Regions from separate parts of the Bacillus sp. PK3-067 genome, predicted to be linked through region 2. Evidence: riboswitches for the same ligand, from Rfam matches in the RefSeq annotation. Region 2 holds a riboswitch; each other region holds the start of a gene.
What was found. Region 2 has a riboswitch for S-adenosylmethionine ahead of M1D73_RS01010 (MetQ/NlpA family ABC transporter substrate-binding protein). Riboswitches for the same ligand answer to the same signal wherever they lie in the genome.

Region 1: linked by a shared signal. The riboswitch ahead of M1D73_RS02070 (cyclase family protein) and the one ahead of M1D73_RS01010 (MetQ/NlpA family ABC transporter substrate-binding protein) in region 2 are both predicted to bind S-adenosylmethionine.
Region 3: linked by a shared signal. The riboswitch ahead of M1D73_RS13170 (ECF-type riboflavin transporter substrate-binding protein) and the one ahead of M1D73_RS01010 (MetQ/NlpA family ABC transporter substrate-binding protein) in region 2 are both predicted to bind S-adenosylmethionine.

The regions. Positions count from the first base shown of each region.
Region 1 is NZ_CP096490.1:383,237-386,459, reverse strand. It holds gene M1D73_RS02075 (PRK06851 family protein) at 1-879, opposite strand, end outside; SAM riboswitch class I at 1,029-1,141, shown strand; gene M1D73_RS02070 (cyclase family protein) at 1,227-1,859, shown strand; gene M1D73_RS02065 (hypothetical protein) at 1,888-2,268, opposite strand; gene M1D73_RS02060 (ATP-binding protein) at 2,498-3,223, opposite strand, start outside.
Region 2 is NZ_CP096490.1:171,974-175,196, forward strand. It holds gene M1D73_RS01005 (methionine ABC transporter ATP-binding protein) at 1-717, opposite strand, end outside; gene M1D73_RS01010 (MetQ/NlpA family ABC transporter substrate-binding protein) at 730-1,542, opposite strand; SAM riboswitch class I at 1,629-1,743, opposite strand; gene M1D73_RS01015 (NAD(P)-dependent alcohol dehydrogenase) at 1,824-2,732, opposite strand; gene M1D73_RS01020 (DUF6612 family protein) at 2,878-3,223, shown strand, end outside.
Region 3 is NZ_CP096490.1:2,561,044-2,564,266, forward strand. It holds gene M1D73_RS13160 (macrolide family glycosyltransferase) at 1-710, shown strand, start outside; gene M1D73_RS13165 (aspartate/glutamate racemase family protein) at 801-1,481, opposite strand; SAM riboswitch class I at 1,635-1,750, shown strand; gene M1D73_RS13170 (ECF-type riboflavin transporter substrate-binding protein) at 1,891-2,439, shown strand; gene M1D73_RS13175 (ABC transporter ATP-binding protein) at 2,450-3,223, shown strand, end outside.

The DNA of each region.
Region 1 (3,223 bases), 210 kb from region 2:
AACAATAAGGACATACATATCAATAATTTCATCACCCTCGCGACTTGGAAAATATTCATGTGGTGCGGTGCTATCAAAAATTGCAAATCCTAATTCTCTTACGATAACCATATCAAGACTATTCGGGTCAAATCCGCAATGATATACTTCAACTTCAAACCCTTTTTCTTCAGCTGCCTTAGCTAACTTTTTGAGCATCGTTGATTTTCCAGAGCCTGGGCGCCCTTTTATAAAATAACGATGTGGTAACCCTTCTGTTAAATTAGGAACAAAATCAACTGCTCCTTTCGGTGTAGCAGCTCCTAAAAAACGATGTTTTACAAGCGATTGTCTCCCGCTTTTATCTGCAAATAATTTCTGGATTAGCTGATTGGTTAGTTCATTTGCTTTATTAAAATCTATATTATCAATATATATCTTCTCCCACTCATCATGTATAACCAATGCCTCTTTAAAACGTGCGTAAGCAGACTGAAAAGCTTTGCTTGCTTCTGAAACAAATCTTTCAATTTCTAACTTCTGCTTTCTTAGTTTATCTGAGTCCCAAGCAATTCCTAAATTTATATACTCTTCAACAACCCCTGGCATTTTTGGCTCAATAACATGCGGCGATGTCCCATCAACAATTCCTACTTTTAATTTTGGGATAATTACACCATCAACCGATTTATTATCAGAAGAACAATGTAAAAATTCAATATCATATCCTTTTTCAATCCATTCACGACCTATTGCCTTTATTAAAGAAGATTTTCCCGTTCCTGGGCCACCCTTTAAGATAAATAATCTGTCTAATCCTTTTAAATTCTCTTCGTATAAATTGTGAAATCCCCTAGCTGTATTACCACCAGCATAATAATTTAATACATTTCCTGTCACTGCACTCACTCCTTCGCAGCATTCTATTTACATAAGCTACAATATGCGAGCAGCTTTATTTGGGTGAATACCTATTTTGTATTGCACGCAAAAAGGAAATGAATTACAATTTAACTATCGGAAAATTCCGATTTTAAAAACTGAATACTTCTTTATCAAGAGAGGCAGAGGGACCGGCCCTTTGAAGCCCAGCAACCTCAGTTTATACAAACTGAATAGGTGCTAATTCCTGCAAAATGCAATGCATTTTGGAAGATAAAACCCAACTAGCATGTAAAGCTCATCTTTCTTGATACTGAAGGATGAGCTTTTTATTATTTGAAAAACATATATTGGAGGTATGTAAAATGAAAGTAATTGATTTATCACAAACATTTGAAAATAATATGTCTCAATTTCCTGGAACACCTAAAATACAACTAGAAGCTGTTACAAGTGTTGAAGAATCAGGATATCAAGTTACAGATTTTCATTCTGTCGTTCATGTTGGCACGCATTGTGATGCTCCTGCGCATTTTATTTCAGGCGCAACGACCATCGATCAATTACCGCTGGATCAATTTGTAGGTGAAGCTGTTCTTATAGATGTAACACATATTCAAGAGCGAAAATTACCTAAGACAGTATTGCATAATACTGACATAAAAGAAGGTGATATTGTTATTTTTCATTCTAATCTATCCACAAAATGGAATACAGAAGCTTATGAGAAGGAAGCATTTTATCTTTCTGAAGAATTAGCTAAAGAACTAGTGCGATTAAAAGTAAAATCTATCGGTTTAGATTTCATTTCCCCTGATGAAGTCACAACAGAAACATCACCGATTCATCACATATTACTAGGGAATGATATTTACTTAATTGAAAACTTAACAAATCTAGATGCTATCGAAGAAAAACGTTTCTTTTTCTCAGCAGCACCTTTAAAAATTAAAAATAGTGACGGTGCTTTCGCAAGAGCATTTGCTGTTATTTTTTAAACATAGCCTATAAAAAAAGCAAAGGCCACTACTGGTCTTTGCTTCTATATTTTCTATTTAAATTAAGAAAGAATTGTTCCACACGAGGACGCAACCAAGCTAAACAATCTATCTCTTTCTTCTTTGTGCAAGCTATCTCTTCTCCATCTACCATTTCAACAAGTTCTAGTTCTAACAGTTGCCTCGTGAATGCTAACATATTCACTTCTTCGGATGGATACTCTTCTTTTAATTTCTCCTCAATTTCCCCCAATAAAAAACCGTCACGCATCATTGCCAATGCATCAATCCAAAGTGGCGGCATTTCATATTTTTCTCCTGTAATTGTATCTTTTACAATATAATTCTTTTGCTCTTTTCGAAATTGAATCGTGTGTAAACATACAGTCGAATTTAATGTTAATTCCATCATACCACCTCTTTCATAATATCTGCATAGAAAAAAGGATGCGTGTGCACCCCTTCTTATCTTTTCATAACACTACTGAACCGCTACATGAGCAATCAATCTCATGTCGATATTTTCCTCCATTATAAACGAAGTATTTTATAAAAAAAACCCTTCTTGAAACATTTTATAAAATGTTTATATTTACACAACAAGAACACTTTTCTGAAAAATCTTTTCTCCCAATACATTAAAAGGTCGGCAAAAAAATTTCTACTTTCGTTCCTACTCCTACACTACTTTGGATCGTGATACTCCCTTGATGTTCCTTAATAATTTTATATGTAATCATTAATCCAAGTCCTGTACCAGTCTCCTTTGTTGTGTAAAACGCCTTGCCAATTTTTTCTAACTTCTCATTCTCTATACCAAATCCTTGGTCTTCAACAGAAATACACAAATGTCCTTGCGTTTTTTGATATGCACGGATATGAATTTCTCCACCCTCTGGCATTGATTCTATTCCATTTTTAATGATATTTAATAACACTTGTTTTAATTGCTTATCATCACCGTTTATAGCCGGTAAATTCCCATCTACTTGTAAATGACATTTAACTCTATATTGCGTTGCATAACTTTCCATTAGATGCACAACATATAGAAGGATGTCTCGTATATTACACCTTTCATAATTTGTTGGCTTTGGTTTTCCTAACAACATCAATTCACTAACAAATCCATTGACTCTTTCAATTTCTTGTAGCATAATGTCGTAGCTCATCGTATCAGTTGGATTTCTTTCTTTTTGCATTTGCGTAAACCCTTTTAACGCTGTTAACGGATTTCGAATTTCATGAGCAATTGTTGTAGACATAGTCCCAATCACAGCTAAATTTTCCGTCTCTTTCATATTGTTCATCATTTCAACCACTGTTCTTACATAAGATTGAAATCGTTTTAATAAAGAATGTGA
Region 2 (3,223 bases):
TTTCTTCGTTGTTACATGTTGTGGGTTTGTGAAGATCTCCTTCACAGTCCCGCTTTCAATTACTGCTCCATGTTCCATAACAGCAACTCGGTCGCATATACGTTGGATGACATTCATTTCATGTGTAATTAATAAAATTGTAATCCCGATTTCCTCATTAATCTTTAATAATAGGTCAAGAATAGAATCAGTTGTTTCTGGATCTAAAGCACTCGTTGCTTCGTCGCTTAATAACACTTCCGGTTCATGTGATAGTGCACGTGCAATGGCAACACGTTGTTTCTGGCCACCAGAAAGTTCACTCGGATAGGCATCTTTTCGATTAAAAAGATCGACAATACGTAAATACTTTTCTACCCTTTTTTCAATTTCTGCTTTTGGAATGCCAGCAAGCCGTAACGGTAATGCGATATTTTCATAAACGGTAACAGTTTTAAGTAAATTGAATCCTTGAAAGATCATTCCGATTTTTTGTCTCGCTTTTGCTAGTTCTTTTGTCGATAACGTTGTTAAGTCTTGTTCGTTTACAATGATATTTCCTGTCGTTGGTTTTTCTAATAAATTTACACATCGAATCAATGTACTTTTACCAGCGCCACTATACCCAATGATTCCAAATACCTCGCCTTTTTCTACTTTAAGGGAAGTAGACTTAAGAGCCTCAACATTCCCTTTTTTTGTTGTAAATACTTTGGATATGTTTTTTAATTCAATCATTATCGTCAGCTCCTACCAAGATGGTAAAACTGAACCATCAAATTTTTTCTCGATAAACTCTTTTACTTCTTTAGATTGATAAGCTTTCTTTAATTTATTTACAACGGCATCATCTTTATTTTCAGTACGAACAACAACCCAGTTCACATAGGGTGAATCTTTTCCTTCGCGGAAAATAGAATCTTTCGCTGGACTTAATTTTGCACCTAATGCAAAGTTTGTGTTAATTGCAGCTGCTTTCACTTCACTTAGTTGCGTTGGTAATTGAGATGCCTCTAATTCGACAATCTTTAATTTTTTTGGATTTTCAATTACATCTTTTGCAGTCGCTTTTTCTGTAGCCTTTGGATCAACTTTTAAAACCCCTGCTTTTTCAAATAATTTTAAAGCTCGAAGTTCATTCGTTGGGTCATTTGGTACAGCAATTGCATCGCCCTCTTTTAAGTCTTTTACATCTTTTATATCTTTAGAATATACACCCATAGGGAATGTTACTGTTGAAAATACTTCAGCTAATTTCATATTGCGTTCAGCTTTAAATACATCTAAATACGATTTCGTTTGGTAGCTATTTACATCAAGGCTTTTTTCATCTAATGATACGTTTGGCGCTACATAATCATTAAATACTTTTATATCAATTTCGAGGCCATCTTTTGCTGCAACTTCTTTTACCTTTTCAAAAATTTGTTCATGTGGTCCACCTGTTACACCGACAGTAATCTTTTTCTCGTCTAATTCTTTTACCTCTTTATCTGAACTCACACTACATGCGCCTAATAATAATACTGCTCCGCTTACAATGCTTAATAATACCTTTTTCATCTATAAATCCCCCTTCATATACGTTCCAAAATAAAAAGCACCTCCCAAAAAATAAGAGAGGTGCCGAATAGACGAAATAGATTCCTCTCTTATCTTCCAAAACGAAAACTCGTTTTGCAGGAATTAGCACCTTAGCTTATACGTCATAAGCTCGGTTGCCGGGCATCATCGGGCCAGTCCCTCCGCCACTCTTGATAAGAGTATGTGTATGTAGTTTTTTAGTATGGTACTAATAGTAAATCTTACAAAAAGAATTGTCAATATTGTTTTCTGAATATATTTTATTTTAAGGTAATCGAAACGTTTCCTTTTTTATGCCCTTTTTCCACATACATATGAGCTTCAGCAATTTCTTCTAATCGGTAAGTTCTATCAATAACAGGTTTTAAATGTTCTGTTTCAGTTAGTCTTTTTAGTAGAATCATATCCTCTTTACTTACTTTTGCCATCATTCCATTCACAGATACATATTTTCCATTAGGCGCTAATACTTGTTTACAAAGGGATTTTTTATGCTTCCCAACTGCATCAAATATAATATCGTAACGCTCGCGCCGCTTAGTAAAATCTTCTTTCGTATAATCAATCACTTTATCCGCTCCTAAAGATTGCACTAGTTCAAAATTTGAATTACTACAAACAGCTGTAACGATCGCACCAAAATATTTAGCGAGTTGTATGGCAGCTGTTCCTACTGATCCAGAGGCACCATATATGAGAACTTGTTGCCCCTTTTTTATTCGGCCTTTTCTCAGAAAATGCAACGCTGAAGTTCCACCAAAAGGAATAACTGCCGCTTCTTCATACGTTACATTGGTAGGTTTTAATGTTATTAATCCACTTTCATGCACGCATGTGTATTCGGCATAACCACCAAGATTTAGTTCTGTTAATGCAAAAATTTGATCTCCTTTTTTAAATTGAGTTACATCTGTCCCGATCTCCTCTATCTCTCCTGCTAATTCTACGCCAAGTATAGGGTTTCTCGGTTTTCTAAGTCCTAATATAAGTCGCATAGGAATCCAAAATAATAGAGGGCTATTAAATCCGCGTATTCTACAATCTCCAGTCGATACACTTGTTGCGTGAATTTTAACTAATACTTCGTTCTTTTTAGGTATAGGTTTCTCTATATTTTGAAGCTGAAGAACGTTAGGTGGTCCATACTGTGTGCAAATGATCGCCTTCATAATGTCCTCCTGAAATGAGTTGTCTTTATTTACATCATATTTAAGATCTTTATTAAACATGTCGCTATATAGTGAGTATAGATTAAAAATTATATAGATTTCATAGGAAAAGAGGTGATATTATTTTGGGAAAGGGGGCAACAATATGAAAAAAATTATTTTTGTTTCAAGTTTAGTACTTGCAATCAGTCTAGGGGTAGGGTGTAGTAATGAGAAAACAGCAAAGACGGATGAGCCGAAAAAAGAATCCGTTCAAAAAGAAAAGGAATTAACGGCGAAAGATGTTTTCAAGAAAACGAATGAAGCTTTTAAAAATGAAGAACATGTAACGATGACATATGGTGTAGGGGTAAAAGCTGAGGGAACTGAGATGGATATATTAAAGGCTAAGATGCAATTAGAGCCAAAGACAAAGAATTCTCGTTCTGAAATGAATATTTCCGGTACAGATGTTGTAGTGTATACTGTGGATGGTAAAGTTGCTGGTGAGG
Region 3 (3,223 bases), 2.4 Mb from region 2:
TGGAACATAAATTTGGAGTAAAACCAAAGAATAATCTTCAATTTATGAATAATAAGGGTGATGTTTGTCTCGTATACACAAGTCGTTATTTCCAACCTAATAGCGAATCGTTCGGGGAAAATAACATTTTTATTGGACCGAGTATTTCAAAGCGTAAAACAAATATAAAGTTTCTACTGGAATCACTTAAAGAAAAGAAAGTTATTTATATTTCAATGGGAACACTGCTTGAAGGACTCGAACCATTCTTTAATACTTGTATTGATACTTTTTCAGATTTTGATGGGATAGTTGTAATGGCAATTGGTGATAGAAATGATATTTCTAAAATTAAGGAAGCACCAGATAATTTTATAATTGCTCCATACGTACCTCAATCAGAAATATTAAATGAAGCAGATGTTTTTATTACACATGGTGGTATGAATAGTGTACACGATGCCATTCATTATAATGTCCCATTTGTAATAATACCGCATGATAAAGATCAGCCAATGATAGCGCAAAGATTAACTGAGCTTGAAGCGGCACATAGACTATTGAAAGAACATGTTAATGTACACACTTTAAAAGAGGCCGTAACAGATGTACTTTCAAATGAAAAGTATAAATATGGTATAAGAAAACTTAATGATAGCTTTTTAGAATGTGGTGGTTCAAAAGAAGCGATTGCAGTTATTGAATCTCTTTTAAATAAAGTAAAACTTTAATTGGTGGGGCTTTACTGCCTGCAAATAGCGGGATAAATAGTCGTAACTGTATACAAGCATAGAGGTTCTCACCTTTATGCTTGTGTATTCTTATCCAGCAAATTGTACAGCAGTATTTGCATGTAAAAAAGCAGTATCAAAAACGGGAACAGTAAGATCATTTTGGGAGATGAGTAAAGGTATTTCAGTGCAGCCTAATAATATACCTTCAGCACCGTTTTGAATTAATGATTTTGTAATTTGTAATAACCTTTTTTTAGATGTTTCTGAAATGATCCCTCTACTTAATTCATCTAATATGACATGGTGGATAAAAGTTCTTTCCTCGTCATTTGGGATAATTGTCTCAATGTTATATTTCGCTAATCGTGATTTATAGAAATCTTGCTCCATCGTTTGTTTTGTTCCTAATAGTCCGATACGTTTTATATTCTGTTCTACCATTTCTTTAGCACTTACATCACCAATGTGAAGAAGCGGGATAGATATTGCTTGTTCTACCTCCTCGGCAAATAGATGTACAGTATTTGAACACATTAATAAACATTCAGCCCCAGATTTTTCAACTTTCTTTGCAACTGTAACTAGTTCATTTTTCACTTCTTCATATTGATGGTTTTGTAATAAAGTAGTTACTTCACCAAAGTCCATACTATATAAAATTAGCTTCGCATTTTGATCGTATTGAGAGAGTGTAAGTGTATTAATATGTTTATAGTATAATGATGTAGATTCCCAACTTAATCCTCCAATCAAACCAATAACTTTCATAATGCAGTCCTCCCGAAACGATTTTGAATTCATTATTTCATAATTCCGATAAGAATACAATGATTTAAATGTGCTATTTAATAAAAAATAAAAATAGTAAGAAAAGTGTTGAAATTTACATTCTTTAGTGCCATAATACGAATTACAAATTAATACTTATCCAGAGAGGTGGAGGGAACGGCCCTAAGAAACCTCAGCAACCCCTATGCAATTTTATAGGAAGGTGCTAATTCCGCAGAGGACACGATGTGTTTTTTGAAAGATAAGAGGATTCTTGAAAGTGAAAGAAAGTGACCTCTTATGTAAGAGGTCATTTTTTTGTTGTATAGAAAGGGAGTGTCGATGCATAATTCATTTTTAAATTAAATATAGAGTAATAAAAGTTGACTAATATGAGAGGGGAATTGTCATGAATAAATTATCAACAAAGTTAGTAGTAGCAATCGGTATTGGAGCAGCATTATACGGGATATTAGGACTTTGGGGATTTTCTATTGCACCGAATACATTTATTAAACCAGCATTAGCTATATTAACTGTTTTTGGAGCATTATTTGGTCCAGTGGCAGGACTGTTAATCGGACTTATCGGTCATACCGTAACAGATACGATTGCTGGATGGGGTATTTGGTGGGGATGGGTTATTAGTTCAGGAATTATTGGTTTTTCAATGGGGCTTATTCAAAAAAGAGTTGGTTTTAGTGTGAAAAACGGGTCGTTTAACAAGGGGGATATTTCTTATTTAGCAATTACTGGGCTAGTTGGTATTGTCATTGCTATTATATTTGCTGGGGCATTCGATATTATTGTGATGGGAGAACCATTTGACAAAATTGTTATACAAGTATTAGGAGCAACAATTTCCGATGTCATCGTTTTCTTAGTACTTGGATTGCCACTTACAATTGGTTTGGCGAAATCCAATAAGAAACATACACATTTAAAAATTGAAAAGTAGGGATGTTAACATGCAACCAATTATTTCGTTTGAACAATTCACCTTTCAATATGGGCATGCTGCGCAGCCTACTTTAAGTGATATTACCTTTCATATATACCCTGGGGAAAAAGTGCTAATTGCTGGACGAAGTGGTTCAGGAAAGTCGACATTAGCTCATTGTATAAATGGGCTAATCCCATTTTCTTACGAAGGGAATAGCACAGGTAACGTTTTAATTGCCGGTAAAGACCCAAGGGAAGGAAGTATTTTTGAACAAAGTAAACAGGTAGGAACAATTTTACAAGATCAAGATGCTCAATTTATTGGTCTGACAGTAGAAGAAGATGTAGCTTTTTATTTAGAAAATGAATGTGTAAAGCAAGATAACATGAAAAAGATTGTTTCGGACTCATTAAGAAAGGTGAAGATGCATACGTTTCATAAACAAAGTCCACATGAATTATCAGGAGGTCAAAAGCAAACAGTTTCTCTTGCTGGTTTATTAACAACAAATGCGGATATATTATTGTTCGATGAACCATTAGCGAACTTAGATCCACTAAGCGCCATACATACGATAGAACTTATGAAAGATATACATGAGCAGTATAATAAAACGATTGTTATTATCGAACATAGGATAGAAGAAATTTTAAAACTGGATTTAGACAAAGTTATATTAATTGATGAAGGTAAAGTCATTGCGATGGGAACACCAAAAGAAATCTTAGCGTCAAATATATTACCACGTATTGGCTTAAGAGAGCCTATTTACATCGAAGCATTAAAGAGATTACATTTT